Regions from separate parts of the Dactylosporangium sp. NPDC005572 genome, predicted to be linked through region 1. Evidence: riboswitches for the same ligand, from Rfam matches in the RefSeq annotation. Region 1 holds a riboswitch; each other region holds the start of a gene.
The links. Region 1 has a riboswitch for cyclic di-AMP ahead of ABZS66_RS13270 (hypothetical protein). Riboswitches for the same ligand answer to the same signal wherever they lie in the genome.

Region 2: it holds a riboswitch for cyclic di-AMP, as region 1 does, so the genes downstream of both, ABZS66_RS16620 (C39 family peptidase) here and ABZS66_RS13270 (hypothetical protein) in region 1, are expected to answer to the same signal.
Region 3: it holds a riboswitch for cyclic di-AMP, as region 1 does, so the genes downstream of both, ABZS66_RS30830 (NlpC/P60 family protein) here and ABZS66_RS13270 (hypothetical protein) in region 1, are expected to answer to the same signal.

What each region holds. Positions count from the first base shown of each region.
Region 1 covers NZ_JBEXCY010000020.1:46,595-51,162, forward strand. Annotated here, with positions in the region: gene ABZS66_RS13265 (Hsp70 family protein) at 1-2,383, opposite strand, end outside; cyclic di-AMP (ydaO/yuaA leader) riboswitch at 2,611-2,761, shown strand; gene ABZS66_RS13270 (hypothetical protein) at 2,811-3,788, shown strand; gene ABZS66_RS13275 (glycoside hydrolase family 19 protein) at 3,991-4,568, shown strand, end outside.
Region 2 covers NZ_JBEXCY010000028.1:2,913-7,480, forward strand. Annotated here, with positions in the region: gene ABZS66_RS16605 (sulfite oxidase) at 1-402, opposite strand, end outside; gene ABZS66_RS16610 (LysR family transcriptional regulator) at 505-1,428, opposite strand; gene ABZS66_RS16615 (TDT family transporter) at 1,540-2,766, shown strand; cyclic di-AMP (ydaO/yuaA leader) riboswitch at 2,900-3,042, shown strand; gene ABZS66_RS16620 (C39 family peptidase) at 3,467-4,165, shown strand; gene ABZS66_RS16625 (hypothetical protein) at 4,232-4,378, shown strand; gene ABZS66_RS16630 (SHOCT domain-containing protein) at 4,450-4,568, opposite strand, start outside.
Region 3 covers NZ_JBEXCY010000076.1:33,837-38,404, forward strand. Annotated here, with positions in the region: gene ABZS66_RS30825 (MFS transporter) at 1-1,109, shown strand, start outside; cyclic di-AMP (ydaO/yuaA leader) riboswitch at 1,222-1,370, shown strand; gene ABZS66_RS30830 (NlpC/P60 family protein) at 1,376-2,362, shown strand; gene ABZS66_RS30835 (GNAT family N-acetyltransferase) at 2,533-3,279, opposite strand; gene ABZS66_RS30840 (helix-turn-helix domain-containing protein) at 3,433-4,398, opposite strand; gene ABZS66_RS30845 (NADP-dependent oxidoreductase) at 4,493-4,568, shown strand, end outside.

The DNA.
Region 1 (4,568 bases):
GCGGGGTCCACTCCGGCCGCTTCGCCAGCACGTTGTGGACGGCGGCCGCGGCGACCAGGACCGCGCCGATCACGGCGGTCAGGCCCATGGCGTACGCCAGGTACCAGGTCAGGGCGCCGTCCGTGTACAGCACGCCCCGCATCGGGCGGATGTCGATGCGGTACTCGTCGAGGTACCGCCGCGCGTAGACCACGACGCTGCTGACCGAGGCCTCCGCGAGCAGGAAGCCCAGGCCGGCCCAGAGCGCGATCCAGGGCAGCCGGGCGGCACGGGCGCCGGCCGGGGCCAGCAGGCGGCTCGGCGCGGGCGGGCGCCGGCGGCCGACGAGCCGCCACACCCCGGCGCCGCCCAGGACCAGCGCGCCGATGATCAGGAAGGCGAAGTCGGTCTCGCTGAAGTAGTTCCCTTCCGCCGCGAGCCGGTAGGCGACACCGTCGGCGAGCCGGAAGGACTCGCCGGCGTTGAAGAAGAGCGCGGCCAGGAACGTGGTGACGACGGCACCGCCGGCGGCGATCAGGGCCGGCCCGATCGCACGGTACGCGGGCACGACCCGCGCCCCGGCCGTCACCACGATCAGGGCCATCGCCAGCAGCACGGCGACCGGCCTGGCCGTCAAGGGGGTCATGATGCCGGTGAGCAGCGGGGACGAGCTGCCGAAGTCCTGGACGAGGAGGCTGACCGACCCGGCGGCCAGCACGGCCAGCAGCGCCCCGAACAGCACCCGGCCCGCGCGCCGGTGACCGGCCTGCTCGTCGGCCGGCGCCGAAGCCGAGGGCCCGGCCGGCGGCGCGGTCAGCGGCGCGGTCGGGGGTGCGACCGGGGGCGCGGTCAGCGGAGCGGCGGGGGGCGCGGGCAGCGGTGCAGTTGGGGGCGCGGCCGAGGCGAATGGCGCCGGGGAGATCGGCATCGCGGCGGCGGGCGTGGCGGAGACCGGCGCCGCGGGGAACGGCGAAGGCAGACCGGACACCGGTGCGAACGGCCCGGCCGGGGCGGCTGTCGGCGGGCCGGAGACCGGTGGGCTGGAGATCGGCGCGTACGGGCCGCCGGCCTGAGCGGGCGCTGGGGCCGCGGACATCGGCGGTGCCGGCGGGGCGGCTACCGGCGGCGAGACGGGAGCGGGCGGGACCGACGCCGCCGCCCGGACGACCGGCGCCGGCGAGACGGGAACGGTCGGTCCGGACCCGGGCGAGGTAGGAACGGTCGGTCCGGACGCGGGCGACAGCGGAGCGGTCGGTCCGGGCCCGGGCGAGGTCGGGGCGACCGGCGGCGACGTGGGGATCGGGGCGATCGGTGCGGGCAGTGGCGGTACCGGAGCGGAAATCGGCGCACCGGAAGCCAGCAGGCTGCCCTGGGCCACCACCAGCTCGGGCTGCTCCAGGACCACGGGGGCCACGCCGAGGGCGCGGTGCAGGAGGGTGGCCACGAGCGGTACGCGGCTGGCCCCGCCCACCAGGAACACGCCCGCCAGGCGGTCGGCGGTCACGCCGCTGGTGAACAGGGTCGCGGTGGTCAGCGCCACCGTCCGCTCCAGCCACGGGCGGGCGAGCGCCTCGAACTCGGGGCGGGTCAGGTGCAGGTCGACGTCGTACAGCGGCACCGCGAGCCCCGCCGTCGAGGCGCGGCTCAGCAGCTCCTTGACCGACCGGGCGTCGTCCCAGAGCGCCCGGCGGTGGCGGCGGTCCGGGGTGGTGGCCGGGGCGGCGAGGCGCTGCCAGAGCGCGGGGTCCTGCCCGGCGACCCGCTGGCCGGCCCAGTCGACGATCGCCGCGTCGAGGTCGACGCCGCCCACGTCGTCGAGGCCCTGGGCGGCGACCACGTCCCAGCCGGCGGCGGCCCGGCGCACGACGCTGATGTCGAAGGTGCCGCCGCCGAAGTCGTACACCACGACGGCGTGGCCGTCGGGGACGTGGTGGCCGAGGACGGCGGTGAAGTACATCGCCGCGGCCACCGGCTCGGGCACCAGCTCGACGCCGGGCAGGCCGGCCCGTCCGGCCGCGTCCGCGAGCAGGGCCCGGCGGGTCGGGCCCCAGCCGGCGGGATGGGTGAGCACCGCGCCGCTCGGGGCGGTGCCCAGCGCCCGGCGGCCCTCCTCGGCCGCGCGGTGCAGGACTGCACCGACGATCTGCGCGATCGGCAGGTCGCGGCCGCCGAGGAAGAGCGAGGACTCGTCGATGCGGCGCTTCGGGTGCGGCTCGTAGGCGGCGGGGTCGAGCCGGGCGCTGCGCTCGGCGTCGCGGCCGACGAGCAGCGCGCCCTCGCCGTCGACGTAGACCGCGGACGGCAGCAATGGGGAGGAGTCGAACAGCAGCGCCTCGGTGCGGCCGTCGGGGCGGGTGAACACGGCGACGGTGTGCGAGGTACCGAAGTCGATGCCGAGACGCATGTGACGGACGTTAATGGGTCGATGCCACCACTGTCGGTAACCGTTCGGGCGTACCTGGTCGGCCGTTCGCATCACCCGAACGAGTGATCTGGGTCACTGTTGATCGAGTGGAGCAGCCGTTTCATGTTGTGCATCACACTCCGCACAAACCGTGCGCTGCGCAGAAGGAATGCTGTAGGTAGGCTGACCGTCGGTCTCGTCCAGTCAGGCGCCGCCCCCGGTGCCGGGCGGGGCTGCCGCCTAATCGCCGTCCGCGGCGAGCCGGGGACCCACCGTAACGTTGGGGTGAATCTACCGTCCCGCCCACCGGGTCGGTGGTAGGGGTCGTTCCGTCCCGAACCCGTCAGCTAACTCGGTCGGCGGCCGACGGAAGGAACAACGACACCAGATGTCATCCCGACATCCCTATCGGCGTGTGATCGGCGCCATGCTGGCCGCGCTGGTGCTCGGGGGGCTCGCCGCCACGCCCGCCGCCGCCGAGCCGGGCGACACCCCCGGCGACGAGGGTTCCAATCCGACGCTCGCCCAGGTGCTCGACGAGTCGACCCAGGCCTGGGTCGAGGCCAAGGAGCGCTACGACGCCTCGGTGAAGCACCAGGCGGAGCTGACCGCGCAGCTGCAGGCCACGGAGGCCCGGCTGGCCGCGCTCAACGACCAGGTGACCGCGATCGCCGTCGCGGCGTACCGCACCGGCCCCCTCAGCACCTTCGCCGTCCTCATGGACTCCGGCGACCCCGACAGCTTCGCCCAGCGCGCCGGCTCGATCGACGAGCTGGCCCACCACAACGACAACCTGCTGCGCGAGTTCAACCAGCTCAGGAAGAACCAGACCGAGCAGAAGGCGGCCCTCGACGCCGAGGTGCTGACTCAGCAGCAGCAGGTCGCGACCATGGCCGCCAAGAAGAAGGAGTCGGAGAAGGCGCTCGCCCAGGCCGGTGGCCCGAGCAACGGCTTCGTCTCCGCCAACCTTCCGCTGGCCGATCCGGTCAAGCGCAACGCCAACGGCTCGCTGCCCAAGGAGTCGTGCAACCAGAACGACCCGACGACCACCGGCTGCATCACGCCGCGCCTGCTGCACGCCATGCAGCAGGCCCAGGCGGCCGGCTTCAAGCGGTTCGTCTCCTGCTACCGCCCGAGCGGGCCCTACGAGCACCCGAAGGGCCGCGCCTGCGACTTCTCGGTGCAGGCGAAGTCAGGCTTCGGTGGAGACGCGACCGGCGAGGACAAGGTCTACGGCGCCAACCTGGCGACGTACTTCGTGAAGAACGCCGACCGGCTCGGCGTCATGTACGTCATCTGGTATCGACAAATTTGGACGCCCGCGATCGGCTGGCACCACTACAGCGGCGCCGGCGGCGATCCCTCCAGCGACCACACCAACCACGTGCACCTCTCGATCCTCTGACGTTCGACTTCACATTCGCCGGCGGCCGGCCGACAGGGAGACTGTCGACCGGCCGCCGCGCGTTTGATCGGCACGGTGGTTCCCCGTATCTCAAGGGAACCGTAAAGAACCTTCATAAAACGATGACGTTCGCTCCATAGGAGCGCCCGGGCTGGTCGGATGGGGTTCCGGTCCTGGGAGCTTTGCAGAGGAGTGATCGAAGGTGTCGAGAGTGCGCCTGCTGGCGACGCTCGCCGCGGTGGCCATCGTGGGCGGCGTCGTGGCGGTCTTCAACATGTTGCCGGCGTCCGCCGCCACGTGTGCGGCACAGTGGAACGCGTCGGCGGTCTACACGGGCGGGATGACCGCCTCCCTGAACGGCCGCAACTACCGCGCAAAGTGGTGGACGCAGAACGAGCGGCCGCCCGGCACCACCGGCGTGTGGGAGGACCAGGGCACCTGCGGCGGCAGCACGCCGAACCCGCCGACGCAGACCGGCACCACCGGCGCGTGCAGCTTCCCCGCGTGGCAGCAGGGCCGCAACTACGTCACCGGCGACATCGTGAAGTTCACGGACGGCAGGTACTACATCGCCGAGCACGACAACCCGGGGTACAGCCCGGTCATCAGCACCTGGTACTGGGACCCGTACACCTGCTCGGGCGGTGGCGGCGGCACGACGCCGCCTCCCACGACGCAGCCTCCGTCGAGCGGCGGCTTCGTGGTCAGCGAGGCCCAGTTCAACCAGATGTTCCCGAACCGGAACCCCTTCTACACGTACCAGGGCCTGGTCAACGCGCT
Region 2 (4,568 bases), on a different contig from region 1:
GGGATGCAGACCGGCGGCGTCGAGCACGTCGCGGAGCCGGGCGCCGGTCCAGCGGGCGGTGGAGATGGCGGCGGAGCGCCACGGGGTCTGGCCGGGGATGTCCCGCACGGCCATGAGTTCGGCGCGGCGGTTGCCGGCGCAGAGCAGGGTGGCGGTGACGGTGTGCTGCTCGAACCGGTTGCGCAGGTCGGTGAGGGACAGCTGCAGTGGATGGTCGACCAGGCCGTCGACGGCGAGGTGCCAGGTGGCGGGGTCGAGGACCGGGATCGCGCCGTGGTTGCGGCTGTAGAAGGTGTCGAGCGGGGTGATGGGCTGCCCGGCGACGGCGGCGGGTGCCGGTTCGGCGTTGTACGGCTCGAGGCTGTGCACGAGCATGTCGTCGCGTTTGTTCCAGGCGCCCATCCGCGCAGCGTATGCCCGCCAGGTGAGCGCCGGGTCCGGGTTGGGTCACGCCCCGGCGGTCGCCGGGGGTGATCCTGGCCGGGCGAGGGGGCGGCCGGGGGGTCAGGAGTGTGCGGCAGCGCCGATGTGGCTCAGCAGGGTCCGGACCGCGCCTGCCGGTGGGGTCCGGCCACCGGTCCAGACGGCGCGCAGGTCGCGGTGCAGCGTCAGCCCGGTCACGGCGATCCGGCGCAGCCGTCCGGCGCGCACGTCGTCGCCGACGGCGAGGAGGCTGATCACCGCCGGTCCGGCGCCGGCCAGGACGGCGGCGCGCACGGCGGCGGTGGTCGACAGTTCCAGCACGGCGGGTGCCTGCCGGACGTGGTCGCCGAGGACCGTGCGCAGCGCGGCGCTCAGCGACTCCCGGGTGCCGGATCCCGGCTCGCGGGAGACGAGCGGGGTGCCGGCCAGCTCCGCCGGGTCGATCCCGGCGGGGCGGCGGCCCCAGTGGTGCTCCGGCGCAGCGACGAGGACCAGTTCGTCGTGGGCGACGATCCGGCTGCGCAGGCCACGGGGCGGGTGCGGGCCTTCGACGAAGCCGAGGTCGGCGCGGCCGGCAGCGACCTGCTCCAGGACGTGTTCGCTGTTGGTGGCCTCGAGGACGACCTCGACCGGGACGACGCCGCGGCGCCGGGCGTCGGCGTGCAGGGTCACCAGCCAGCCCGGCAGGAGCTGCTCGGCGACCGTCAGGCTCGCGCTGACCCGGACCCGGGCGCGGGTGTCGTCGCGTAACGCCGCCAGGCCCGCGTCGACCTCGGCCGCGACGTGCAGCAGCCGGTCGGCCCACTGCGCGACCACGACCCCGGCCGGAGTGAGCTCGGTCCCCCGGGTGGTGCGGGTCGCCAGCCGGACCCCGGTCTGCGCTTCGAGGGCGACCATCCGGGCGGACACCGCCTGCTGGGTCAGGCCGACCTCGCGGGCCGCGGCGCTCAGACTGCCCGTGCGGGCCACCGCCAGCAGCACCTCCAGCGACCCGAGTTCCGGCATCCGCGCACTCAATCCCACAAGCAACCATGGTAACGAGCCACAAACCCGGGTTGTGACTCCACAACGGCAACCCGGCTACCCGCCGGCGCGAGCGGATCCGATCGTGGGGGTGTGAGGACCTCGACGCTGCCCCAACCGGCCGGTCTCCGGCCCGCCGACCCACGCCGGGACCCAGGCACCCTGGACGGGCCGGCGCACCGGCTCGCCCGGTTCGGGGTGCTGACCGACCTGGCGCACCCCCGCGACCTGCTGGCGAACCTGACCCCGAACTGGTACGCGTCGATCATGGGCACCGGCATCGTGGCCACCGCCGCCGCGTCGTTGCCCCTGCACCTGCCCGGCCTGCGCACGTTCGCCGTCGTCGTGTGGGCGTGCGCCGCGCTGCTGCTCGTCGGGCTCACCGCCGCCACGGTGGCGCACTGGCGGCGCCACCCCGCCACGGCCCGCGGCCACCACGCCGACCCGGTCATGGCGCACTTCTACGGCGCGCCGCCGATGGCGATGCTCACCGTCGGCGCCGGCACCCTCCTGCTCGGCCGGGACCTGATCGGCGTCGGCGCCGCGGTCGCCGCCGACTGGGTGCTGTGGCTCGCCGGGACCGCCGCCGGGCTCGCCACCGCCGCGTGGGTGCCGTACCTGCAGTTCACCCGCCACCACGACGTCGATGCGCGCAGCGCGTTCGGGGGCTGGCTGATGCCGGTCGTGCCGCCGATGGTGTCGGCGTCGACCGGCGCGCTGCTCGTGCCGTACACCCCGGCCGGGCAGCCCCGAACGACCCTGATCCTGCTCTGTTACGCCATGTTCGGGCTCAGCCTCATCGCCTCGCTGATCATCATCACCGTCATCTGGAACCGCCTCGCCCAGCACAGGACCGGACCCGCCCGGATGGTGCCCACCCTGTGGATCGTCCTCGGCCCGCTCGGTCAGTCGATCACCGCCGCGAACCTGCTCGGTGGTGTCGCCGACCAGGCCCTCCCCGGCCCCTACGCACACGCCCTGCAGCTGTTCGGCGTCGTGTACGGGGTGCCGGTCTGGGGCTTCGCACTGCTCTGGGCAGGCATCGCCGCCGCCGTCACCATCAAGACCGCCCGCGAACACCTGCCCTTCTCGCTGACCTGGTGGTCGTTCACCTTCCCCATCGGCACCGTCGTCACCGGCACCTCAGGACTCGCCCTGCACACCGGCGCCGCCCTGTTCCGAGTGGCCGCCGTCATCGGCTACGCCGTCCTGCTCACCGCCTGGGCCGTCGTCGCGGCCCGCACCGTCCGCGGCAGCCTCCGCGGGACGCTGTTCGCCCCGCCGGCAGCCCCGGCGGTGGCTCGGCCGGCCTCGGCCTGACGAGTCGTGAAGCCGACGACGCGGGAGCGCGTCGACTGCGGTTCTTTCCAGGTAGCGGGCCTTGGCAGGGCCGGTGGCCCTGCGTAACGTCTTGGGTCGCCTGACCCGGTTCGTGCTCACAACAGGTGGCGCCGGGACGGGCCCGCTGAGTCGTGCACGCACGAGCCGGGGACCCACCGCAAGTCTGGGGTGAATCCGCGGGCCGACGGCCCGTGGTAGGGCGACCTTCGCGCCCGAATCCGTCAGCTAACCCGGTAGGCGGACGCGTAAGGAGACATGCCTGTGCACAGCCGGCTCAACCCCCACCGCAGCAGCCCTCGCCAGCCGCGCACTCGCGCGGCCGCACGCCGATCGGTAACGGCAGGACGCTAGTGCGGATCGCTGCGATGCGGCGGGCGACCACACCGCCGCGCGTTTGCTGGACAACCGCTCGCCATCAGCGCTGACGCCATGTGTCATCACGCGCCCCGCACGCTGCGGCGTGGCGGCGTGCGCTGCCCTGAACGTGATCAGGCACCTGGCGGTGCCGCCGCGTGCCGACGGTGAACCGCGCCCTTGCCCAGCATGTTCGGGCCGTCCGCGCGCGCCGACGACCGATCGATCGCCCCGGTCGAAGCCCTGGAGAGTCGCAATGAACCTTGTACCTGTACGACGTCGGCAGGCCCGGCACTCGGCGCCCGCGCGTCATCCGAGAGCGGCCGTGATCTCCTGTGCGCTGCTTGCCGCGGCCGCCTCGGTCGGCATCGTGCTCAGTCAGCTCGGCGATCCGCCGTCCGCTCGCAGCGCCTCGGCCGGTGCAGCGCCGGCGGAGCAGTCGGTGGCCGGGCACGGTGCGGACCAGCACCTCACTGATGCGCCAGCGCAGTCGACGGTGCCGGCCCCGTCGACGAAGGTCCTCGAGTACCAGTTCCAGTTGCAGCCCAACTACTACTACTGCGGGCCGGCCGCCACCCGGATCGCGCTCACGGCGGCCGGCCATGCCGTCAGCCAGGGCCAGGCCGCTGACCTGCTGGGCACCACCACCAGCGGGACGAACTCGGCCTTCGACGTCAGCCGGGCGCTCAACAGCGTGCTCGGCAACGGCCAGACGGTGTACCGGACCAGGGAGATCCCGGCCTACCCGGCGACGTCGGCGCAGGCGGCCCAACTGCAGGCGGACGTGGTGAACACCATCGGCGGCGGGCGGGCCGTCGTCGCCAACATCGCCGGGCATCTCACCGACAACGCGGGTGTCGTCCACTCCTACGAAGGTGGGCACTACCTCACCCTCGTCGGATACCAGGACGGCGGCAAGACGGTGAAGATCGCCGATCCGGCCAACCCCAGGGGCGACGGCACCTACTGGGTGAGCATCCCCAAGCTGGCCGACTGGATCTCCCAGCGTGGTTACTCGTACTGATCGCCGGCGTGGTCGGCGGTCGGCAACCGTGCACGATCGTGGTGGCGCGACCTCGTGGGTCCAGCCATGGCGTCCAGCGTGCTGGTCGTCGTCACGATGTGGGCCGGCCAGGGTGGCCTGTACGAGCTGGGCGGCCTGACCGCCGGCGGCACATCGATCGGTCGGCTGGCCGGTCTGGTCTCGGCCGACCTTTGCTCATCCAGGTCCCGCTGATGGCCCGGGTGCCGGTATTCGAACGCCCCTACGGCCAGGACCGGGACGGTGGTCATCGCCCTACCTCGGGATCAGGCCCGCTGGCGCATGTTGCCGCTCAACCCGAGCTGCGCCGACTTGGCCCGCTCGTACTCCGACTCGGTCAGCACGCCACGCTGCCGCAGATCGGCGAGCTTGGCCAGCTCGTCCG
Region 3 (4,568 bases), on a different contig from region 1:
CCGTCGTCCCGAGCCTGATGACCGCCGTCACCGGCGACCCGGTCGCCGCCGCCCACTGGTCGGGGTGGATCGACGCGAGCTTCGGCGTGACCCAGTTCCTGGCCGCGCCGCTGCTCGGCCGGCTCGCCGACCGCTACGGCCGCCGTCCCGTGCTGATCGGCGCGCTCACCCTGCTGGGCCTGGACTACCTCGCCCACGCCCTGGCCGGCGCGCCCGGCCCGATGCTCGTCGCGCATGCCGCCGCGGGAGCCCTCGCCGGTACCACGACCGTCGTCAACGCCTACATCGCCGACGTCACGCCGCCGGCTGAGCGGCCGCGGGCGTTCGGTCTCGTCGGCGCGGCGTTCTCCGTCGGGTTCGTCGCCGGGCCGGTGCTCGGTGGTGTGCTCGGCGCCGTCGACCTGCGGCTGCCGTTCCTGGTCGCGGCCGGGCTGGCCGGGGCCAACGCCCTGTACGGCGCGTTCGTGCTGCCCGAGTCGCGGCCCGGTGACCGGACCACCAGCATCGCCTGGACGGTGGCCAACCCGGTCGGGGCGATCGCCGCGCTGGCCCGCCGGCCCGGGCTCGGGCGCCTCACGGTGTCCCGCCTGCTGTCCGACGTCGCCCGGATGACGAACCAGGTCACCTGGACGTTCGTCGTGATCGCGCGGTTCGGCTGGGACACCGTCAAGGTCGGCGCGGTCCTGGCGGCGAGCGCGCTGCTCGGCGCCCTCTGCTCGGCCACGCTGTCCGGGCCGTACGTGCGGCGACTCGGGGTACGCCGGGCGGCCATCGTCTCAGCATGGGCCGGAGCCGTCAGCCTCGCCGGCTTCGGGCTGGCCGGGCCGGCGTGGATCGTGCCGCTGATGGGGCTCGGCGCGGTGGCTGCCCTGGGCGGCAACGCGGTCCAGACGTGGATCACCTCGGCCACCGACGAGCGCGAGCACGGGACCGTGCAGGGTGCGCTGACCGGCATCGCGGCGCTGGCCGAGGCCGGTGTGCCGGCGGTGGCGACCGCGCTGTTCGCCTGGAGCCTGGCGGTGCCGCTGCCGGGGCTCGTCCTCGTCGCGGCCGGGCTCGTCGCCGCGGCGTCGGCGCTGGTCCTGTGCTCCACATTAAGAGTGTCTTAGGGCGGTACCGCCCGTCGATACCCTCCCGTTACGTTTGGCTGGCCCGATCGGACGTCGCCGCCTCGCCCGAGGCAGCCCGGACGGGCGCCGCCGAGTCGGCGGTCCGGCGCCCGTCCCCCGGGCACCGGCGGCCGAGCCGGGGACCCACCTGGGCGAGCGATCGCCCACGGGGTGAATCCGTGGCGCGACTGGCCGCGGTAGGGCGCCTTCTTCTCGCCCGAACCCGTCAGCTCACCCGGTAGGCGGTCCGGAAGAAGGAATCCGCCGTGTCCAACGGACGAACGCTCCTGCGTGCTCTGCTCGTCGGGATGACGGTGGCGGCGGTCGTGGCGCCCGCGTGCGCCGCCCACGCCGACCCGACAGCGGCCGAGATCCAGGTGCAGATCGACGACGGCAACCGCAAGGTGGAGCTGATCGTCGAGGAGTACAACAAGGTCAACGGCGACCTCGCCGCGACCCAGACGGCGCTGGCCGACCTCGACGCCAAGCTGCGCCCGCTCCAGGCGCAGATGGCCGCGGCCCAGGTCAACGTCGAGCAGGTGGCGGTGTCGGCGTACAAGACGGGCAGCCACCTGCGCACGCTGTCGGTGGTGCTCGGCGCCGGGTCGTCGGAGGGCTTTGTCGACCAGCTCGGCACCCTCCAGCAGATCTCCCACAACCAGCAGATCGAGCTCGACACGTTCACGGCCGCGAAGAAGGCCTACGACGCCGAGCAGCAGCGGCTCAACACCCTCCTCGCCACCCAGCAGACCCAGAAGGGCGAGCTGGAGACGCGGCGCAAGCAGATCGAGGCGGACATCGCCCGGCTCGACGCGCTGCAGGACAAGGTGAACGCGGAGGAGGCCGCGAAGAAGAAGGCCGCCAGTACCCCGACCACCACCAACCCCGGCCCGCCCCCCGCGGTGTCCGGCCAGGCGGGCAAGGCGGTCTCCTACGCCTGGGCGCAACTGGGCAAGAAGTACGTCTGGGGTGCCGCCGGCCCGAACACGTTCGACTGTTCCGGCCTGACGATGATGGCCTGGAAGGCCGCCGGAGTCACCCTGCCGCACAATGCGGCCCAGCAGTGGGGCAAGGTCAAGCACATCAGCCGCAGCCAGCTGGCCCCCGGCGACCTGGTCTTCTACAACGGCCTGGGCCACGTGGGCATCTACATCGGCAACAACCAGATCATCCACGCCCCGAACAGCCGCACGGTGGTGAAGGTCGCCCCGATCGACGTCGACCCGCTCTACGGCTACGGCCGCCCGGGCTGATCGACGCCGCCTCGTGGGCCGGTCCGCCCCCTCGACGGACCGGCCCACGCGGTTGTCAGTGTCCTTCGCATGCCCGTCATCCTTCCCGCCGGCGGCGGTCGACGGATGGGCTCGCCTACCCGATCCCCCTGAGTAGGCGTACTCAGGGGGATCGGCATGGGCGGCAACGATCAGTATCTGGCGATGTAGAGGCGCTGCCCGGCCGGCCGGAAGCCGGCCCGCTCGTAGACCCGCCACGAGTCGTCGCCGCCGGCCTCCAGCCAGGCCACCTCGACGCCGGCTTCGAACAGCCGCCCGGCGATCTCCGCGGTGATCGCCCCGGCCAGACCCCGACGGCGGTGGGCCGCGCCGACCGCGATGCCGCCGACCTCGCAGATCCCGTCGCTGGGCACGACCGTGCCGCCGCCACCGGCGTACCGGCCGTCGGTGGTGCGGGCGCCCACGAACACCCCGCCGCGCAGGCTGACGCGGCGCTGCCGGTCGATGTCCGCGGGCCCGGCGTCGCCGGGCGAACCGAACGCCTCGTTCTGGACCGCGATCATGCCGGCGATCTCACCGTCGGTCTCCGGGACGAACAGCTCGAAGCCCGCCGGAACGGGCTGCGCGACGAGCGTTGCCGGCATGCAGGTGAGGTACTCGTTGCGGGCCTCCACGGCGAACCCGGCGTCGAGCAGCAGTTGCTCGAGCTCCGGGGCGCAACTGGTGACGTACTCCAGCCGCGGCGGCCGACCGGCGAAGGCCGTGACCAGGTCGGCGACGTCGGCCGCGGTGATCTCGGCGCCGGGAACCGGCGTCGCGTAGTTGATGTGCGGACTGTCGGTCCCGTGGTCCAGCCCGAGCACGAACGGGCCGGACTCGACGGCGTTCAGGCGGGTGCACAGGTTGGCGACAACGGCGCGCTGAATGCGCAGATCCATGGTGAGATGACCCTTTCGAGGGCTCGGAAGAAAAGGCGAAGCGAGGGCAGATGTCAGCGGCAGAGGCCGCTGGGGACCGCCGGGATCACAGGCTTCACTCTTTCGAGCACTCGGGGATCGCGCGCCTCATGCGCGGATCGCGCTGCGACTCTATCAGGCCGCCGCGGTGCGGAAGGTGTTGCGGTACGTCGTCGGGGAGACGCCGATCGTCTCGCTCATGTGGAGGCGCAGCGACGCGGCCGTGCCGAAGCCGGACTCGGCCGCCACGCGGTCGACCGGGAGGTCCGTCGTCTCCAGGAGGCGGCGGGCGTGCTCGACGCGCTGGCGGATCAGCCACTGGCCCGGGGTCAGGCCCACCTCGTCGCGGAAGCGGCGGGAGAACGTGCGCACGCTCATCCGGGCGTGCGCGGCCAGCTCGGCCAGGCTGATCGGGCGACCAAGCCGGCCCAGCGCCCACTCGCGGGTCGCCGACGTCGTCGCGGCGGAGGCCTCGGGGACCGGGCGTTCGATGTACTGCGCCTGGCCGCCCTCCCGCCACGGCGGCACGACGCACAGGCGGGCGACCCGGTTTGCGGCGGCGCTGCCGTGGTCGCGGCGGAGCAGGTGGAGGCAGACGTCGACGCCCGACGCGACCCCGGCCGACGTCAGGATCTCGCCGTCGTCGACGAACAGCACACCGGCGTCGACGACGACGTCCGGGAACGTGCGCTGGAAGTGCTCGGCGTCGTTCCAGTGCATCGTCGCCCGGCGGCCGTCGAGCAGGCCGGCCGAGGCGAGCACGTACGCCGCCGAGCAGATCGAGACGATCCGCGCCCCCGGACGCACCCGGCGCAGCGCCGCCTCGATCCCGTCGGGCAGCCAGTCGCGCGGACCCTCCGGCCCGCACACGAACGGCGGCAGCACCAGCGTGTCGGCGGTGTCGATCACCTCGGCGCCGTGCCGGACGGTCACCGCGAAGTCGGCGCTCGTCGCCACCGGCCGGCCGTCGAGGCTGCAGGTCATGACCTCGTACAGCGGGGCGCCGTCCGGATCCGCGGCGGTGCCGAAGATGCGGGCCGGGATGCTCAGCTCGAACGGATAGACGCCGTCGAGGGCCAGGACCACCACGCGATGAGGCATGGCCAGATCTTTGCACATCTTGGCGATCTGGCCACTCGATGATCGGGATCCCGATCGGCAGGGTTGAGGCACACCAATCCGAAAGGCACTCCACATGCGCGCAATCGATCAGGTCACGTTCGGCGGCCCCGAGGTACTCCAGTTGGTCGAGGCCGACAAGCCCGAGCCCG